One region of the Paenibacillus sp. FSL R5-0701 genome, then DNA from elsewhere that is predicted to be linked to it. Evidence: riboswitches for the same ligand, from Rfam matches in the RefSeq annotation. Region 1 holds a riboswitch; each other region holds the start of a gene.
The links. Region 1 has a riboswitch for S-adenosylmethionine ahead of mmuP (S-methylmethionine permease). Riboswitches for the same ligand answer to the same signal wherever they lie in the genome.
Positions count from the first base shown of each region.

Region 2: linked by a shared signal. The riboswitch ahead of metA (homoserine O-succinyltransferase) and the one ahead of mmuP (S-methylmethionine permease) in region 1 are both predicted to bind S-adenosylmethionine.
Region 3: linked by a shared signal. The riboswitch ahead of MKZ13_RS25405 (methionine ABC transporter ATP-binding protein) and the one ahead of mmuP (S-methylmethionine permease) in region 1 are both predicted to bind S-adenosylmethionine.

Region 1 covers NZ_CP150230.1:6,122,713-6,129,293, reverse strand. The annotation lists gene MKZ13_RS27085 (GerAB/ArcD/ProY family transporter) at 1-896, shown strand, start outside; gene MKZ13_RS27080 (Ger(x)C family spore germination protein) at 893-2,101, shown strand; SAM riboswitch class I at 2,172-2,273, shown strand; gene mmuP (S-methylmethionine permease) at 2,366-3,778, shown strand; gene mmuM (homocysteine S-methyltransferase) at 3,756-4,823, shown strand; gene MKZ13_RS27065 (FtsX-like permease family protein) at 4,907-6,581, opposite strand, start outside.
Region 2 covers NZ_CP150230.1:1,955,684-1,962,264, reverse strand. The annotation lists gene mqnC (cyclic dehypoxanthinyl futalosine synthase) at 1-777, opposite strand, end outside; gene MKZ13_RS09235 (aminotransferase class I/II-fold pyridoxal phosphate-dependent enzyme) at 1,019-2,191, opposite strand; gene MKZ13_RS09230 (PLP-dependent transferase) at 2,188-3,375, opposite strand; gene metA (homoserine O-succinyltransferase) at 3,400-4,317, opposite strand; SAM riboswitch class I at 4,553-4,676, opposite strand; gene corA (magnesium/cobalt transporter CorA) at 5,128-6,063, shown strand; gene MKZ13_RS09215 (HRDC domain-containing protein) at 6,134-6,581, opposite strand, start outside.
Region 3 covers NZ_CP150230.1:5,752,416-5,758,996, reverse strand. The annotation lists gene MKZ13_RS25430 (polysaccharide biosynthesis protein) at 1-419, shown strand, start outside; gene MKZ13_RS25425 (DUF2515 family protein) at 617-1,903, opposite strand; gene MKZ13_RS25420 (thioredoxin family protein) at 2,045-2,389, shown strand; gene MKZ13_RS25415 (heme A synthase) at 2,888-3,811, shown strand; gene MKZ13_RS25410 (Cthe_2314 family HEPN domain-containing protein) at 4,004-4,720, shown strand; SAM riboswitch class I at 4,857-4,998, shown strand; gene MKZ13_RS25405 (methionine ABC transporter ATP-binding protein) at 5,125-6,159, shown strand; gene MKZ13_RS25400 (methionine ABC transporter permease) at 6,160-6,581, shown strand, end outside.

The DNA.
Region 1 (6,581 bases):
AGAAAACAGTGTTCCAGTTCACCCGTGAGATTACGGGGAGCTGGATTGCTTACATATTGGGATTCGCCATGATTATGTACTTTATGGTGATTGCCGCATTCGAAATCAGGGTCATGGCTGAAGTGACAGGCATGTATTTGCTAGAGCGTACTCCGACATGGGCCATTGTGATGGTGTTTATGTGGATTGGCATATATTTGATCTCCGGCGGACTTGCTGTTATTGTGCGTGTATTTGAGATTATTTTGCCGATTACACTGATTATATTTGTGATTGAAATTTTGCTTAGTAATCAGTTATTTGAGATCGGCAATCTGAGACCCGTACTCGGAGAGGGTATCATGCCAGTCCTCAAAGGTTTGAAACCTTCGTTGCTGGCTTACACGGGGTACGAAGTCATGTTTGTCATGACTGCTTATATGAAAAATCCCAAAAAGAGCAATGTAGCCATGAGCTGGGGCATCATCATATCGACTATGATTTATCTGATTACTGTTGTGATGGTTGTAGGCAGTCTGTCACTCGACGGCATCAAAACACGTACTTGGCCCACGCTCGATCTGGTTAGAAGCTTCGAGATTCAAGGTTTGATCTTTGAACGGTTCGAATCCCTGCTACTGGTCATCTGGATTATGCAGATCTTCTCGAGTTTCACGATCACACACTATTGCGCTTCGGTGGGCATTCGGGATTTATTTCGTACGAAGAAGATCAAGGTCATTATGTACGCCTTTCTGCCAGTAATATATCTAACAGCATTAATGCCGAAAACCGTGGATGAAACTTTTGCACTGGGTGATATGTTGGGCAATCTATCCGTGCTTCTTTTTGCCATTTTACCTCTGTTGCTGCTGTTAATAAGTCTGATTCGCAAAAAGGGAGGCAAGCAAGCATGATTCGTATTTTTATGCTTTTACGTGTAGCCTTTGCTTTGTCCGTTCTTCTGGTAATATCCGGATGCTGGAGCAGTAGGGAGATCGAGGAACTAAGTGTCTATGTTGGTCTCGGGATCGATATCGCGAAAGAAACAGAATTTGAGAAGGACATCGCTGCCCAGGGAGGAAAGTATCCAAAGAATAATTATATAACGGCTACCGTGCAGATTGCTCCCGGGACGGGCGGTTCGAACAGTAAACAGGGCGGACAATCCGGTTCACCTGCTTCGGGAAAGACTTCCTATTCCAATGAACAGCTTACTGGAGATTCGTTGCTGCAAATCTTTCGTCAGTTTGCACTAAGGCGAGACCGTCCACTTATCGGACATCATCTAAAGGTCATCGTTGTCTCCAAGGATATTGCCAAAAAGTATGGTCTGGACCAGCTGCTGGATTTTGTACTTCGGGATAACGATATTCGTCCAAATTGTCTGGTGCTGATAAGTCATCATCGCGCCGTGGATGTCCTGACTTCGGATGATCCCTCTCGGATTCCAGCATTTTATCTAACAGGAATTACCGGTAATTCATACTTGTCCAACAAAATCCTTGACCCTGTTTTGCTCTCCAAATTAGATGCCCAAATGCAATCTGGTTCCAGTTTCTTGCTCCAGAATGTACTGTACTCCAATGGAGAGGGCAAGTTCTCAGGTGGCAGCATATTCGATGGGAAAACAACCAAGTTTATTGGAGAACTAAGTCAAACGGATCTGGAAGGTTTATCGTGGCTCAGGCCTAAGGAAAGAGGAGGCGTCTTGAAGACTTACAACAAAGAGGGATTCACTGTTGTATATGAAATGAAAAAGAAGAAAACAAAAGTAATTCCCAAGGTTGTTGGCAATGATATTTCATTCCATGTAAAGACCGAATCCGAAGGCTGGTTAATGGAGGATTGGCGTGCTCCCGAAAGAGAGGAAAAAGGGGCTTATCGCGGGGAACTGGAAAAAGAATTTGCTGAACTGGCGGAACAACAGATTCGTCAGGTGTTATACAAGCTGCAGCATACCTACAAAGTGGATGTTGCGGATTTTCGGGATAGCTTACGTATTAAAGAGCCCAAAACATGGAAGAAAGTCAAAGATGATTGGGATAACATTTTTAGTACCGTGCCAATTACGTACGATGTGAAGATTAGCATTACCAATCCGGGATCATCCACCGAATAGCGATGTGTTTCATTTATGATTTAAATGTTGACACATTCATGATAGATCGCTATATTTATAAAAAATCATTTTCTTATCCAGAGAGGTGGAGGGACTGGCCCTTAGAAACCTCAGCAACAGATCTGAAGGATACTGTGCTAATTCCAGCGGGTGAAAGCCTGATAGATAGGAGCGTTTGTTTTTATTTGTCAGTAACGGCGCACTCTTTAGGCAGAGTGGGTCTTTTTTGTTTTTTCTGGATGAAGAAGTAGGGGAGCAGCAGGTATGGAGAACAACAACGACAAAGGGCATTTTCAGCGGAAAATGCAGGCACGGCATGTGGTCATGCTCTCTCTCGGAGGAGTTATTGGAACGGGATTATTCCTCAGCTCAGGTTACACCATTCAGCAAGCGGGACCACTGGGTACCATTCTGTCCTATCTGATCGGAGCCATCGTTGTATATCTGGTGATGCTCTGTCTTGGTGAACTGTCTGTTCATATGCCAGAGACGGGAGCATTTCATAGTTATGCAGCCAAATATATCGGACCAGCAACAGGCTACACGGTGGCTTGGTTATACTGGTTAACCTGGACTGTTGCGCTTGGCTCCGAATTCACAGCCGCCGGATTGCTGATGCAGCGCTGGTTCCCATCGGTGAACGTATGGATATGGAGCGCGCTCTTTGCCCTGATGATCTTTCTGTTTAACGCTTTAACGGTGAAATTATTTGCGGAATCCGAGTTCTGGTTCTCATCTGTAAAAGTAGTGACTATCGTAATCTTCATTATTATCGGTGGCGCAGCCATGTTTGGGTTCATTCCGATGGCGGATGCTGAACCAGCGCCGTTTCTATCGAACATTACCGCATCCGGGTGGTTCCCTCATGGGGCTACAGCGATATTGATGACCATGCTTGCTGTAAACTTTGCCTTCTCAGGCACCGAATTAATCGGCATTGCTGCCGGTGAGACGGAGAACCCGGAAAAGACGATACCGAAGGCTATTCATACAACGCTGTGGCGTTTAGTTATTTTCTTCATCGGAACGATCATTATCTTGTCGGCCTTACTGCCCATGTCGGATGCCAGTGTACTGGAAAGTCCGTTTGTAGCGGTAATGGAACGGGTGGGTGTACCCTATGCAGCAGACATTATGAACTTTGTTATTCTGACGGCGATTCTCTCTGCTGCCAATTCGGGCTTGTATGCATCTTCACGGATGCTCTGGTCTTTGGCTGACAAAAGAACGATCTCTCCGTGGTTTGCCAAATTGACCAAAAGTGGGGTACCACTGAATGCACTTCTGATCAGCATGGTAGGTGGTGCGCTGGCCTTGCTGTCCAGCATCATTGCGCCAGGTACCGTATATATAACACTGGTTTCCATTTCAGGTCTGGCTGTTGTTGCAGTATGGATGAGCATCAGTGCCTCCCAATACATGTTCCGCAGACAATATATCCGTGAAGGCCATGCGGTCAAAGATCTGGTGTACCGCACACCACTCTATCCGGTGGTACCGATTGTTTCATTTATATTATGCCTGGCTTCATGCATAGGTATTGCCTTTGACCCGACACAGCGAATTGCGCTGTATTGTGGGGTTCCGTTTATCGCATTATGTTACGCTGCTTATTATCTGACAGAACGTGTGAATAAGAAAAGAGGACAAGTACATGACGCAAGCACAACAGACTAACCCGATAGAACAGATCCTGCGTGAACATCCAGTCATGATTCTGGATGGAGCGTTGGCAACGGAACTTGAACAGCATGGATGTAATCTGGATGATCCGCTCTGGTCGGCTCGTGTGTTGCTTGAGAATCCGGATGTTATCGTTCAGGTCCATGCGGATTATTTCCGCGCAGGAGCCGACTGTGCAATTACATCCAGTTATCAGGCGACGGTGGATGGCTTCAGCAAGAGAGGAATCGATGAACAGGCAGCACTGGAGCTGATCCGCAAGACGGTGGAGTTGGCTGCAAAAGCGAGAGATGCCGTATGGGTGGAAGTGCAGAGTGATTTAGTAGGGAGAGAAAGCTCAACAGGTCAGCTTGTAGAAGCTCCTCCGGTACGTGCCGAGACGGTGGAGAATGAGGAGCAAATAACAGATCGTACAGTAGATCATGAAGGAGATTGTGCTCGTCCACGTCCAATTATTGCCGGGTCCGTTGGGCCGTACGGCGCCTATCTGGCGGATGGTTCAGAGTATGTGGGACATTACGGCGTGTCGGATGTGACGTTGGCTGCTTTCCATCGACCACGTATGGCAGCGTTGCTTGAAGCAGGTGCAGATATTCTGGCTTTTGAGACGATTCCTTCCTTGCAGGAAGCACAGGTGCTGGTTGATGTACTGAAGGAGTTTCCTCATGCGTATGCCTGGTTATCTTTTTCTTTAAAAGACGGGACAAGCATCAGCGAGGGCACACCGCTTGAGGTATGTGCACAGAAGTTTGGCTCTGAGCCGCAGATTGCGGCGATTGGCCTGAACTGTGCTCCGATGGAAGTGGTGAGGGAAGCAGTGGGTATTTTGAGCCGTACCAGCGATAAACCTGTTATTGTGTATCCGAACTCAGGAGAAGTATACGATGCGGCAACGAAGACGTGGAGCGGACAGGGTACATGTGGCAGTATGAGTGATGCTTCTGAGCAGTGGGTTGCGGCGGGCGCGCAAATTATTGGTGGTTGTTGCCGCACTACCCCACATCAGATTGGTGAACTTGCGAAGAAGTGGCGGAAATAGTTCTTATCATAATAACAAGCCCTTCCACATCCTATAGAGGTATGGAAGGGCTTGTTTTATTGTGTTAAGGCATCCTTATTACATTATTCGATAACCAGCATACGTGGCGATGCTTCCCGAATGATTCTTGAAGAGAACCATGAGCCAAGACTGGCTGCAATGATGGTTAGACAGGTGAACAGTACCATGCCACCCCAATGCAGGATCAGTGGAAGTTGTACGATACCATAACCGGAAAGGACCATTTCGAGTAGAAGAGGTAGCAGATATACGCCGACGAAAATACCCAGTATGGCTCCCACGGAGGACAGTATGAACATTCCCATGGTGAGCGATAACCTGATTTGGCGGGATGTCATTCCCAGCGATTTGTATATCCCGTACGTTCTGCTTTCTTTACGAATATTGATTCTACAGGTACTGAAAATAATGATGAACGTCACAGTAATAAACAACAATCCAATGAGGCTCATCGGATAGATCAGGATGTTAGCAGCTTCCACGTAAACGGAATCAAGCAATGTCTTCTGAGTAACTACCGAAGCGAAATCTTTAAATTGCTCATTTAATTCCGAGGCAACCTTATCCGCTTGTGCCATATCGTTCACATTGATGAAGATAACATCAAATTCACTATAACTGGGGTTCACACTTCTCATAGCATCAATGGTGATTCTGCCTGAAACAGACATGTTGGCGATTGCCTGATAGATTCCTGTAATGAGGAATGTACGCTTTTCTCCTTCAATATAGATATCGATAAGATCACCGAGATCTTTATTTGATGTGTTGGCTACACTTACACCAAGGGCAATTTCATTCGCATGTTGTGGGTTAACCCCTTTTAACGTTTCGAATCCAAGTTCTTGATAACTCCCGTCCAGTACATTCAAGTTGATGCTGATGGATTGGCCCTTGACTGTTGCCGAAGACTCCGGGCTAATTACACCCGTTGTGTTCCCTTGCCAGCCTGCATTGCTAATCCTTGAATCCTCTTCTAACGTTTGTTTTAATTCAGTCTTTGGAACGTTACTTTTGTTCACGACCACTGCTGCGATATTGGCATTGTCATACCCCCATTTAGCTGCGGTCTGTTCAATTCCGGTTATACTGGTCAGCAGAACATAACCCAGAACAAGTACGGAAGAAGCCATGGTGGTTAGCAGGAGTGTTAGAACAGAGCTTTTGGTGTTTTTGAACACATGTCGGAATCCAAGCACGGCGGTCACAGGCAGTCGTGTGAAGCCGATCCAGTGGGCCAATGGCGAATTCATTTTGCCAGCCATCCGGCCGTGATCTATCTCCGACATACCATAACGAATAGCTTGCACGGGCTGTATGCTGCGTGCCTTTTTGGCATATAACACAGTGAACAGAATCACTAGAGCAAATAGTAGTGCGCCGGACAGTATGGCCGCATCCAATCCATGGACTGGAATGTTCTGATTCCCCACTCGAAGAGAGGATACAGAAATATTAATGATCCATTTGGATATCCATATACTGAGTGCAAGTCCTGGGATAATGGCTACGATGGATAACATTGCATATTGAATAACATAGGTGCCTATCGTTTTTCGGGAAGTCAGACCTAGTGATTTGAGGATTCCTATCGTTCTGTAATTGGCCAGGATGGCATCTGCAATCGTAAACCCGATGGTCATCAAAGCGATGGAGAGCATGACAACACCCATGAATATCATGATGAATCCAATAACCTGATTGATGATCAGATAGAAAGAGGCAATCGCCTCGAAC
Region 2 (6,581 bases), 3.0 Mb from region 1:
GAACGTCCACGGAATGAACGCCAGGAAACCTTCGGAATCATACTTGTTCGCAATACATTCATCCTGTGCTTCACGTACACGGAGCAAGTGCAGTGCACGCTCTTCCATCGATTCACCAAGGCCGATAACCATCGTTGCGGTGGTGTTCATACCGATGCGGTGTGCAGTTTGCATAACGTCCATCCAATCCCGCCATGACCCTTTCAAGCGACTGATTTTCCGACGTGTGCGATCATCCAGAATTTCGGCACCGCCACCAGGCAAGGAATCCAGTCCAGCTTCGTGAATAGCACGAACAACCTCTTCCAATGTAAGGCCATCGGATACTTCAACCATTTTCATAATCTCCGCTGGGGAGAAAGAGTGCATCGTGATGTTTGGGAAACGCTCTTTGATGGCTTTCAACAGGTCTGTATAATAGCTGAAAGGCAAGTTTGGATTCGTTCCACCTTGCATCAAAATCTCGGTACCATTCACATCTTCCGTTTCCTGAATCTTCTGGAAAATAACTTCGTCCGGAAGTACATAACCTTCATCCGAGCCAGGTCTGCGGTAAAAAGCACAAAAACGGCAGTACACATCACACACGTTCGTGTAGTTGACGTTACGCCCGATTACAAATGTTCTGTATGGTTCAGGGTGCATGCGTTTCATAATGACATTAGCAGCAGCCCCGATTTTGTCCACTTCATTGGATTCAAATAGCTGAATCGTGTCTTCCAAGTCCAAACGTTCGCCCCGAAGGGCTTTATCTAAGATACGGTCTACCGTACTCATCGTAAAAAAGCCTCCCTCATGAAGAGAAATTATATAACGATCCGTCCCAACTTGTTCAAGAGAAGCAAGTTCTGGTGGCAACATCGTATTTCTGTACTCCACATATCGTAACACAGGTTACATGTGAAAAAAAGCACCTTATGTACAGGTGCTTTAAAAATAAGTAAAAATTTTTACATATGGAAAAGAATTATTTCGAACTTAAGTGATACGCATCGGCGTATTCGGTCATCCACTTTTGCTAGGATTCCTGAAGTGCTTGTTCCAAATCTACAATCAGATCTTCGATATCTTCCAGACCTACAGAGAAGCGCAGCAACCCATCTGTAATGCCACGGTCACGGCGAACCTCAGCCGGCATTGCAGCGTGAGACATCATCGCTGGGTAGGACAGAATACTCTCCACAGCTCCCAAGCTTACAGCAACAATGGGGAGCTTCACCCGGTTAAGAACTGCTTTTGCACGATCACCTGAACCGACGTCAAATGAAACGACAGCTCCATATCCTGTGGACTGCCGCTCATGTGCCTCACGGCCCGGATGATCCTCAAGTCCTGGATAAAAGACAGCGGTAATATCACTGCGCTCATTAAGCCATGCCGCCAGTTTAGCTGTGCTCCGTTCACTATGAGCCATGCGAGCCCCCAAGGTTTTCATCCCGCGCATCAGAAGCCAGGATTCTTGTGCCCCGAGTACAGTTCCAAGTCCATTTTGCAACTGTTTCAGTTGTACGCCAAGTGATTCCGTGCGAGCAACGGCTAACCCTGCCAGTACATCACTGTGACCTCCGAGAAACTTCGTAGCACTATGTACGACGATGTCCACACCAAGCTCGATTGGACGCTGATAATACGGTGTCATAAAGGTGTTATCCAGAATCGTGATCAGGTCATGTTCCTTCGACCAGTCAGTTACAGCAGCGATATCCGTAATCCGCAGTGTAGGATTGGACGGTGTTTCCATATAAACTGCCTTGGTGTTTGGCTTGAGTGCCGCTTTTACTTCATCTATATTGGTCATGTCTACAAAGGTTGTCTCAATCTGCATACGGCTTAATATGGAAGTAAGCAAACGATACGTACCTCCATATACGTCTTCCGTCACAATCATGTGATCCCCTGCGGAGAACATCATGAACACGCTTGAGATCGCAGCCATCCCCGAAGAATAGGCAAAGCCTCGTGCGCCGCCCTCCAGCAATGTGATGTAATCTTCCAGAGCCTGACGTGTCGGATTACCCGAACGACTGTAGTCATGCTGAGGCGGATTGAAGATATCAAAATGGTGGAAGGTTGATGCTTGATAGATCGGTACACTGGAGGCTCCAGTCGTTTTGTCAATTTCATCTCCAAAATGCAGCAATTTGGTATCAAATTTCAACTCGGAATTGGGCTTGTTGTTGGAATCACTCATGAGTGCACGCCTCCTTCCACTTCCTGTTGTGCAGCTGTCAGAGCATTGCCGAGATCTGCAATCAGATCATCCGCATGTTCAATGCCTACGGAGAACCGGAGCAGACGATCATCCACACCTACGGCTTCACGAATTTCAAGCGGAATATCCGCATGAGTCTGTACTGCCGGATAAGTCATGAGTGATTCAACTCCGCCGAGACTTTCGGCAAAAGCAATGAGTTGGATATGACGCAGCAACGGTTCAACATAACGTGCATCCTTCACTTTGAAAGAGAAGATACCTGTGTTACCCGTGGATTGTTTGTTCTGTATCTCATACCCCGGATGATCGGATAGGCCTGGATGATACACTTCAACCACCGCTGGGTGCTCAAGCAAGTATTTAGCAATCGTAAGTGCATTGTGCTCATGACGCTCCATGCGAAGAGCCAGCGTTTTCATACCTTTCATCAACTGGTAGGAGTCACTTGGAGATAATACCGCTCCAATGGAATTATGCAGGAACGCCATCTCTGCAGATAACGCCTCACCTTTGGTAATAATTAGTCCGGCGAGCACATCATTGTGTCCGCCCAGATATTTGGTAGCGCTATGAATGATGATATCGGCACCCAGTTCAATCGGACGTTGGAAAAATGGAGTCAACAACGTGTTGTCAACAATGGTCAACAGGTTGTAACCTTTCGCCCAGGAAGCAACGGCTTCCACATCGGTGATCATCATCAGTGGATTGGTTGGTGTCTCAATAAATACAGCTTTGGTATTCGGCTGACGAACCTTCTCCAGTGCTGCAAGGTCATTCGTATCCACATAACTAGCAGTTACGCCGAAACGGGACAGAATACGTTCCAGCAGACGATAGGTTCCACCATACAGATCCAGCGATACAATCAGATGATCCCCTTGACCAAACATGGCAAAGATCGTTTGCAGCGCGGCCATTCCCGAGCTACAGGCAAACCCTGCATCACCGGACTCCAGCGCTGCGGCGGCTTCTTCCAATACTTTACGGGTTGGATTAGTCGTACGAATATAATCAAATCCCGTGCTTTGTCCAAGCTTCGGGTGGCGAAACGCAGTGGATTGATAGATCGGAAAGTTAATGGCGCCTGTTACCGGTTCATTGATGGACCCAATTTGTGCTAAGCGGCTTTCGATTTTCAACTTGTTGTTGTCTTCCATTGCTGCATCCTCCTGTAATCTCGATTAGATTTGCGGGCCAATATCGTAAGGTGTTTCTTGATACACATAGTAATTGAGCCAGTTAGAGAATAATAAGTTGGCATGAGCGCGCCAAGTAGCCGGTGGCACACGGGAAGGGTCGTCATTCGGATAATAATGTCTAGGCAATGCGATATCCAACCCTTTGGCTGCATCCCGGTCATACTCCCATTTTAATGAGAACGGGTCATACTCGGCATGTCCTGTGGCAAAAATCTGTTTGCCGTCTTTGGTAGCAACCAGGAAAATCCCCGCTTCCTCGGATTCAGCCAAAATCTCTAAATTCGTATTCTTTTCAATATCTTCGCGTCTCACTTCCGTATGACGGGAATGTGGAACGTTGAATACTTCATCGAACCCACGCAACAACGGAACATGTGGTTTATTGATGGTATGTGGGAAAACCCCAAAACACTTCTCATCAAGTGCAACCTTGGGTACGTCAAAATGATGGTATAAACCCGCCTGGGAAGCCCAGCATATGTGGAGGGTTGAAGTCACATTGGTTTTGGTCCATTCGAAGATTTCCTGGATTTCATTCCAATAGTTCACGTCTTCGAAATCCATCTGTTCCACCGGTGCACCCGTAATGATCATTCCATCGAAACGGCGGTGCTCAATCTCATCAAAGGTTTTATAGAACAGATCCAAATACTCCTGAGACGTATTCTTCGACGTATGGGATTTGGGATGTACGAGAACGACATCCACCTGAATAGGCGTGTTTCCCACCAGACGAAGCAATTGTGTTTCGGTCGTTTCCTTTGTGGGCATCAGGTTTAATATAGCGATACGGAGTGGACGAATATCCTGCTGATATGCAGAAGTTTCATCCATGACGAAGATATTCTCTCCTTCAAGTACTTCTTTTGCTGGTAGAGTATCGGGTATTTTGATTGGCATATAAATCTAACTCCTCCTTGTGCATAGATAGATGCAGCCACCCCTGGCTTGATGTCTTCACATCAATACAGTTATAGACTGCCTTGAGCTTGTAAAAACATTGAATTGCTCTTTCATCCAACGTTACAAACAACCTCAAGTTCCTTAGCGAAAATCACTGCTGAGAAGTCGGGGCATATAACAAAGACCTTCCTCGGATTTCGAGAAAGGTCATATGTAAAAAAGATATGCGCCTCTCTCATCTCTCAGTTACAACAGTGCCACTTGACACTTAGTCGCTGCAAGAATTAGCACCGTGCGGTATACCGCCGGTTGCCGGGTTTCATCGGGCCAGTCCCTCCACCTACTCTTGATAAGATTTCGCTGTATTAGATTGTAATTAAATATGGTTCACCGTCTACTTTATTACATTAATGCCCTCACGTCAAGATGCAGTTCGATGTCTGCTTCCCAGATCGGAACCGTTCATCATCCATTGTCATACACTGCCTCAGGGCGCGAAATAGACACATTTTTGCGCTTGAAAGCACCTTGTACCAGCGGTATACTAAACAAGGTGTTATAAACCCTTATGTGAGAGGTGACATATTAAATGGATGGCGACCCGAGGCCTGACTGGCAGCCGAATTCCGACAAACTGCATAGAGAATTGACATCAGCATGCCGGCAGCGGGACGTGACTTCCGTTTGATTATATAGTGAACGCAGCCCTGATCTCCAGGCTCCGCTGCCGACCGGCTGATTTGTTCTTTTTGCGCCCATAATGATAATATCCGCCAAGTTGGCGGGTGCAGAAGGAGTAGATTAACGATGAAAATCCGGTTGGTAAACAACGGTGTATTTATTCCGGTGGACGACATTCAGCAGGCGCTGACTCCACCAGCGGAAGGATTTTACTGGATTGATGCAGACGTAGACGATTTGGCGGTACTTCAGCCGCTGTTCTTAATGCATGATCTGGCTGTGGAAGACTGTCTTAGTGACGAAGAACAACGTCCGAAGATTGAAATTTATGAGAACCATTATTTTATTGTGATTAATAGCATCCGTTTCGATGATGAAGAGATATTTCTACGTGCGGTCAACCTGTTTCTCGGCAGACATTTCATTATTAGTGTTACCAAGCAAAAGGTCAGCGAATTGCGCACACTGAAACCAATCCTGTGGGAACAGGAAATCAGTACACCGGATCGTCTGCTGTATTTGCTGGTTGACTTGATTGTTGATAATTATTTCACCGTAGGTGACCGAATCGAAGCACGGATCGAGAAGCTTGAGGAAGACATTCTGATGCACACCAAAAAGTCACATCTAAATGAGATTATCGGGCTGCGCAGTGAGATTCTGTGGCTGAAAAAAGTGCTTGGACCTCAGAAAGAGGTCATTAACACCCTGAACAAAAAAGATCTGCGTCTCATCGATGATCAACTGCAAAAATATTTCAGTGACATCTATGAGAATGCTGTAAAAATATCTGAAACCTTTGAGACTTATCGCGACCTGATGGGCAACTTGCGAGAAGCCTACCAATCCAGTATTGCGAACCGGGCGAATGAGATCATGCGTGTATTTACCGCTATTACCACGGTCTTCATGCCGCTGACGGTCATTACGGGTATATACGGCATGAACTTTACGAATATGCCAGAGCTTAACTGGAAATACAGCTATTTTGTTGTGATTGGCCTGATGGTTACCCTGGGCCTGAGCATGTTCTTCATTTTCCGCAAGAAAGACTGGGTATGAACTCATATGAAATAACAAAGACGAAGCGCTCCTCCGGGAGAAACGCCTCGTCTTTTTTCATTTCTGATCATTAACCAGCATTCTTCTCTGTCTCTGCGTGCCGACGAAAGCGGATTCGAATCATGCGCAGTCTTTCATAGACCTGCTCCAGACTTCCTCCATCGGGTTTCTCTCCTCCATACACCTTATGTAATACTGGCTTCAGGAACGTATCTCCCAGCTCCTCATACGCACTCCATACGGCCTCTTGTTCGTTCTCTGGCATCACTGCCAGCTCCACATCAAGAAGACAATCGGTGTCATAACCTTCGAGATCCAGTGTCTCCAACAGCTCAATCAATTCGCGTCGGGATAATCCGGATCGATTAACAATCTCTTCTAACGTATATCCTTCCTTCATGCCTTCAAGCACCTGCTTGCGCGTGGTGAACTTATCCAGTTCCTGCTTGTACTTCTGCTCTCTCTGCTTGTATAACCAACTCTCATACTCTTCTTCCTTCAGCGCCGTATATACCCAG
Region 3 (6,581 bases), 370 kb from region 1:
AACTGATCGCAAGTCTGATTCTGGCGCCGATCTTCGGCATTTACGGCATCATTATTGCAACGGCCCTCTGCTTCTTGGTCATCACGTACCTGAATCTGCGGGTCCTTCGTAAAATCGTTGATTTCTCCATCATGGGAGATCGTTGGAAAGGGTTTATCATTACAGTGTTGCTTGCAGCAGGTGTAGGATTTGCAGCGAACTGGATTGGCAATATGATCTTTGGACTCTTCCTGCCAGCACGCGTATCCTTCTTGCTTACCTGCCTTGTGGTTGGTGTGCTTGTTGTGGTGGTGTATCTGGTTCTCATGGTTGTGCTGCGTGTATTGCGCAAGGACGAACTGGGCAGTTACCCACGTATCCTGCAAAAAATTCTTCGTCCACTTATGCGTCTTCAACGTGGAGCTGGGCAAAGAGCTTAAAATGCAAGGAGTACCATTCAAGCATTACTATTTTGTGAAAATAGGATACAAGCTCTGTCTGCTGTTAAGCGGACAGGGCTTTTTGTATAGATAAGGAGAGCTGAGCGACTGAACTTTACATTAGTCCAGCAAGCGAGGATTAGCGGTACATCGGTGTTCACATCATCCGTCTTTGCCTGCTCTATATGATCTTTAGATTAGTGTGTGATGGCTTTAGCATCATGAGCCAGTGCTGTTTTCAGCATGCCATACCGGTGTTCGTGACTCATCTCGAATAGCCATGGACGCCGCGGTGCCGTCAGATAACCGAGACAATCCCGAGTCTGAAGCCAGTCCTGTCTGGTGATCGGTTCATAAGGCGTGTCTCCCCATACGGAGAGCAGTTCCGGACTATATAATCGTTGCCCTTCTGGAAGCCATTCCTCATCCAGTAACGCCTGAGCGTATAATGTATGTTCACCCGCCTCGTCTTCACGATTGGTAAACAGGCCAGGCCAATATTCAGCGCGCGAGCCACGATGGGGAACCAAACGTGCGAACTCCAACACTTGTGTGTGTACTTGCTCCACGCCAAACAACAGAGCATATAGGCCTTTGCCAAACATGATTCGCTCATCCAACTTGCCAAAATGTTCAATGACGCGTCCTGCGAGTCCTGCTCCTCGTCCAAGAGGGAAGACGATATGATTCAGACCGGCCAGATTATGCAGATGGAATGCGGGTTTGGAAAGTACTTCTTTTTGAAAATAAGGATGCTGCACGACTCGGCTCTCGATATAGTTCTGCTCATTAATAATTAATGCCACACTTAGCAGTGAACTGCATCGTTCCAGCCAAAAGCGTTCCCAAAACGGCGTCATAAACGCCGATACGTGAAAGTGCGACAAGAGATGGAAACAGCTTCGTCCGATGCGACGGCTGTTCATATACAGCAGAAGCTGGGGATATGCATCCTGGAAAATGAGTGCATTGCATCGCTCCAGCAGCCGATACATACGCTCGCGATCGCTTTGATTCTGCAGATTATGCATCAAGTCACTCTGAAGATCTGTCATGTGATATCCGCCGTTGCGAGAGACCATATGGGCCAGCAGTGCCCAATGCAGTTCGGGATATTGCTCATAACATTCCAGATAGGCTGCCGTGCGGGTGATATTACTCCGATTGTGCTCCTGGGTCAGTGTCTTAATCTCTTCCAGAATGATGCAATCTTCTTCACAGACGAGTGCGCTTTGAACCTGGTCCGTGCGTGCAAAAGATTTGCTGCTGGCAGGTAACAAACGCTCCACCTCAGACTGTAAGGCAGCTGCCGTATCGGTATCCCACTCGATGTCACGCAAAGGGTGACGAAGCTGTGCTGAAGCTTGCCATGCAGCCTGTTTGCCACGCCATATTTCCCGGGCAGCACCCGGAATGGAACGAACCATCTGCAGGAGGGACCCGTGATGTTGTTCGCTGGAAGAATCGGTTCTGGTGGAAGTCATGATGTGACATCCTTTCATGATGTTCTGGGTTTAATTTCACAGACCATGTGGTTATTCTAAGTATGCGCTGATTATTTGACTTCCACTCGCCAATTTGCTTCACTTAGGGTAAGACAAGGTACAGAAAGGGAGATGAACCGAATGGAACAGATTACTTCCAAACCGGCTTTTGATGTAGCCATCCAATCCCCACGTTTGACGATTGCCGTATTCAAGGCAGACTGGTGTGGTGACTGCAAATACATCGATCCGTTTATGCCTGAGGTTGAAGAGAAATATGCACGTGAACTGACTTTGATTGAGGTCGATGTGGATCAGGTTGGAACTGTTAGTGAAGAACAGAATATTCTTGGCATCCCAAGCTTTGTGGCGTATACAGATGGCCGCGAACTGGTACGGTATGTGAACAAGCTGCGCAAGTCGAGAGAAGAGATTGAGCAGTTCCTGGATCGCGCAGTTGAGGTGTACAACACGATCCATAAATAATGTTATATAAGTTTGATAAATTTACATAGACACTCCGATGACAGAATAACCTTCCGATCGCTGTTATCTCCAGATTTCTTTGATCCCTTTTATAAAGGGGGAAATCTGGGGATAAAGGCGAACGCTTCGCTTCTTCTGGTTATTTCTGTCCTCTCCGCTATTGTGTAAATGTTTCATTGAACTTATATAAAAGTATGAGAGGTTCATGTTGTAAAAGGGTATAATACAAAGAACGCCATTTCTCTTGAAATAGGGAAATGGCGTTTGTGTGTTCGACTTGTTCTATATAAGAAACGTTTCTGTACATATCACCAATGACCTGTGGGTCATTATTTCACCAGACGTTAACATTTTGTCACAAAGCGCGACGTCAATGAACATTTTATCCGGTATAATGAATTTAGTTGTGAAATAAGTGTCAAAGTACCGAAACAAGCGGAGAATATTCTTCGCCATCTTAAACCAACAGCGGGTGAGAAAAAATTGAAACACTTAACTTTGTTTAAATGGTTAACCGTATTAACCTGTCTTGTCATGTTTCTGGCCACTTTTGGTGGAGGCATTGTAACCAAAACGGAATCGGGCCTTGGCTGCGGAACGGAATGGCCTTTATGTAACGGAAAACTCGTTCCCGCACATACTGTGGCTTCACTCATTGAATATTCCCATCGCGCTGTAAGTGCACTGGCTGGACTGTTGTCCATTGCCTCGTTTGTGGCTTTTCTGCGATTCGGCAAGTCACGCCGTGACCTGCAATTGTTTTCTTTCTTAACTCTGGTATTTGTTATCGTCCAGGGAATCATGGGGGCTTTTGCCGTCGTCTTCTCCCAATCTTCAGCAGTCATGGCACTGCATTTCGGCTTTGCACTGATTGCTTTTGCCAGTTCCCTAATGATGGCGCTGGGCATAAGGCAGGAGGCCAAAGATGGTGGATTGGAGCGCCTGAATAAATACCCTCGGGTCACTAAAAAATTCAGGAATCTGGTCTGGTTCTCCACCATTTACACATATCTCGTGGTATACACGGGTGCATTTGTGAGCCACACGGATTCTGCCGGCGGATGTTCCGGATTTCCGCTCTGTAACGGGCAGATTATTCCTGAGCTTTCAGGTGGGGTAGCGGTTGCTTTTGCTCACCGTGCAGCAGCTGCGTCGCTCGTGATTGTTATCGCAATCCTGGGTCACTTCGCTTACCGTAATCATCCGGACAACAAGGAAATGCGTACTCTTGGTGTGGTATCCGTTGTTCTTATTCTGATGCAAGTAGTCATTGGTATTTTCATGATGGTGACAATGAACCGTCCGGAAGTATACATGTTCGTAGCTCTTGCTCATATGCTGGATATTGCCCTATTGTTCGGAATCTTAACGTATATGAGTTTCCTGGTGTACAAGCTGCATCGCCCGGTTAATCGATTCTAAGACATAGCTCCATTCTTTTGGGCTAAACATGAAAGTCCACCATCCAGTGATGTACATCATTGGACAGGTGGACTTTGTTTGATGTCAGTGGGATCAGGGCAACCTATGGCATGCAGCAATTACACGGAATGGATGATGTTTTTACGTTTACGGTGATGAATTCTTGTTGATTTGGAAAAGAGGAGGTTAGATATGCTACGAACGTTGTTGGGGGAAAAGCCACGTATAAACGAAGGTAAATTGAAGGCAGCGATGGACGCAATGGCGCATACGCTTGAGCTATTTCAGCGACAAATGCATGTAGACCATGATCCCACGCATGACTATCGAAAGCTGTATGTGTGGACGCAGGGACTCATCTCCTCACTGGATGAACTGGAGCAAAGCTGTTTCGCTGCTGCTCATTTTCGCAAAAAGGTCGTTGCAGGTTCAACGAACGATATGACGCCGACTGAAAAAGCCGAGTATGCCCGATATGTGTATTTCTACAAAGATGGCTTTATCCGCTGCTTTGCCATTCTGGATAAAGTGGGCACGGTATTAAATGAAATATTCCAGCTGAATACTTCCAATACCAAAGCGCATTTTTCTTATTTTACGGTGTTAAGGCAGTTCGATTATGCGAGGGAGCATCATGATCTTGCGTTGCAATTAATACAGATCAAGGACTCTTATCGTGAACCGATGAGCAAGCTGCGCAAACGACGTAATATGGAAATTCACTACATGAACTCTGAAATGCATGATGATCTGTGGCAGTTACATCAGACCCTGCAAGGTAAAGTGAAATTGGAGGATCTGAATCAGCATGTGCAGGAAATGCGTCAGGGCGTGGATATGGTCTGTGAAACGTTAACAGCCTCTTATAGTTATATCAACAAAATATGGAAAAGAAATAATTCCCTTTGACAAATCGGAATACTTGGAATATACTGAGTTTCAATTAGAATGTTACAGTGACAAAGATTGAACTGATATTTCAAAAGTTACGTTCACATTATAAAGCATAAACTACATGAACTTATAAAATCCTACAACAACATATTTCTTATCGAGAGCGGCGGAGGGACAGGCCCGATGAAGCCCGGCAACCGATTTGTAACGACATGATACATGTATCATTCGTTATAGATGTTAGGTGCTAATTCCTACAAAATGGTGCAAGACACGATTTTGGCAGATGAGAAGGTATATTCTTTCACGTAAAGAGCCCTCTTTGTATCTGCAAAGGGCTCTTTTTTTGTACTTTAAGGGGAGTTTTCCTTTAGATCGGGTAAAGATACATGTAGGTGGTTGGAAAGGGGCAAGTGCGATTGATTGAATTAAAAGGTTTAACGAAAACGTACGGCAAAGGGGCAAAATCTACAACAGCGTTGTCCGAGCTGAATTTGAGCATCCAAAAGGGCGAAATCTACGGAGTGATTGGTCATTCCGGAGCGGGCAAAAGCACATTGATTCGCTGTATTAATTTGCTGGAACGGCCTACGGAGGGTGAAGTATGGGTTGACGGAATCAACCTGACTGAACTGAGCAAAACCGAATTGCAGCAACAGAGACGCAAAATCGGGATGATTTTTCAACACTTTAATCTGTTATCCTCGGCAACGGTATATGACAATGTAGCTTTTCCACTAAAGCTTGTGAATACACCCAAGGAAGCCATTGATCGCAAAGTGAAGGAAATGCTGGCACTGGTTGGTCTGGAACACCATAGCAGCAAATATCCGGCTCAATTATCGGGTGGCCAGAAACAACGTGTAGGGATTGCAAGAGCACTTGCAAGTGATCCAAATGTACTTCTCTGTGATGAGGCTACTTCGGCACTTGATCCGCAGACGACAAATTCAATCCTGAAGTTATTACTCGACATTAATGAAAAGTACAACCTCACGATTGTACTGATTACACATGAGATGCATGTCATTCAGAACATCTGTGACAAGGTAGCTGTTATTCATCAAGGTGGCATTGTGGAACAGGGACCTGTAACAGACGTGTTCCTGAAGCCGAAACATGCGATTACGCGGGACTTCATGATGCGTGACCATGAAGCTGGACTTGCTCTGGAAGAGACCGCTCTGGCGAATGCAGGCGTTGAATTGCAGGCAGGTGTTGCTTCCAAACTTGTGAAGATATCTTTTCTGGGTAACAAAACGTATGAAGCGATTCTGTCCAGGACGGTACGTAAGACGGGTGTTGATTTTGCCATCCTGCAAGGAACAATCTCTACGATTAAACAGGTTCCTTATGGACAGCTGACCGTTCGGTTCGAGGGTGATTCAAATGCGATTGATCGGACGATATCAGAATTAACCGCTGAGGGACTTGATGTGGAGGTGCTTCGTTAGATGGATTTTTCAACCGTACGCTGGGAAGAGGTTGGTAAAGCTTCCATAGAGACACTGCAAATTTTGGGTGTATCAGGCTTGTTTACCGTTATCTTAGGTTTGCCGCTCGGAGTTCTGCTGTTCATGACGGCTAGATCTTCTTCGATCAAGTCACGGGCAGTGTACACTATACTATCACTTATTGTTAATATTCTGCGCTCAGTCCCATTTATCATATTGATTGTTGCTCTTATTCCATTCACTCGTATACTCGTTGGTACAGCTACAGGAGTGTTAGGTGTTATACCACCTTTAGTTATTTCAGCAGCTCCTTACTTTGCTCGATTGGTGGAGACAACGTTGCGAGAAGTTGATCGGGGTGTCATTGAAGCGGCACAGTCGATGGGTGCATCGACCGGACAGATTGTAAGACGGGTGTTACT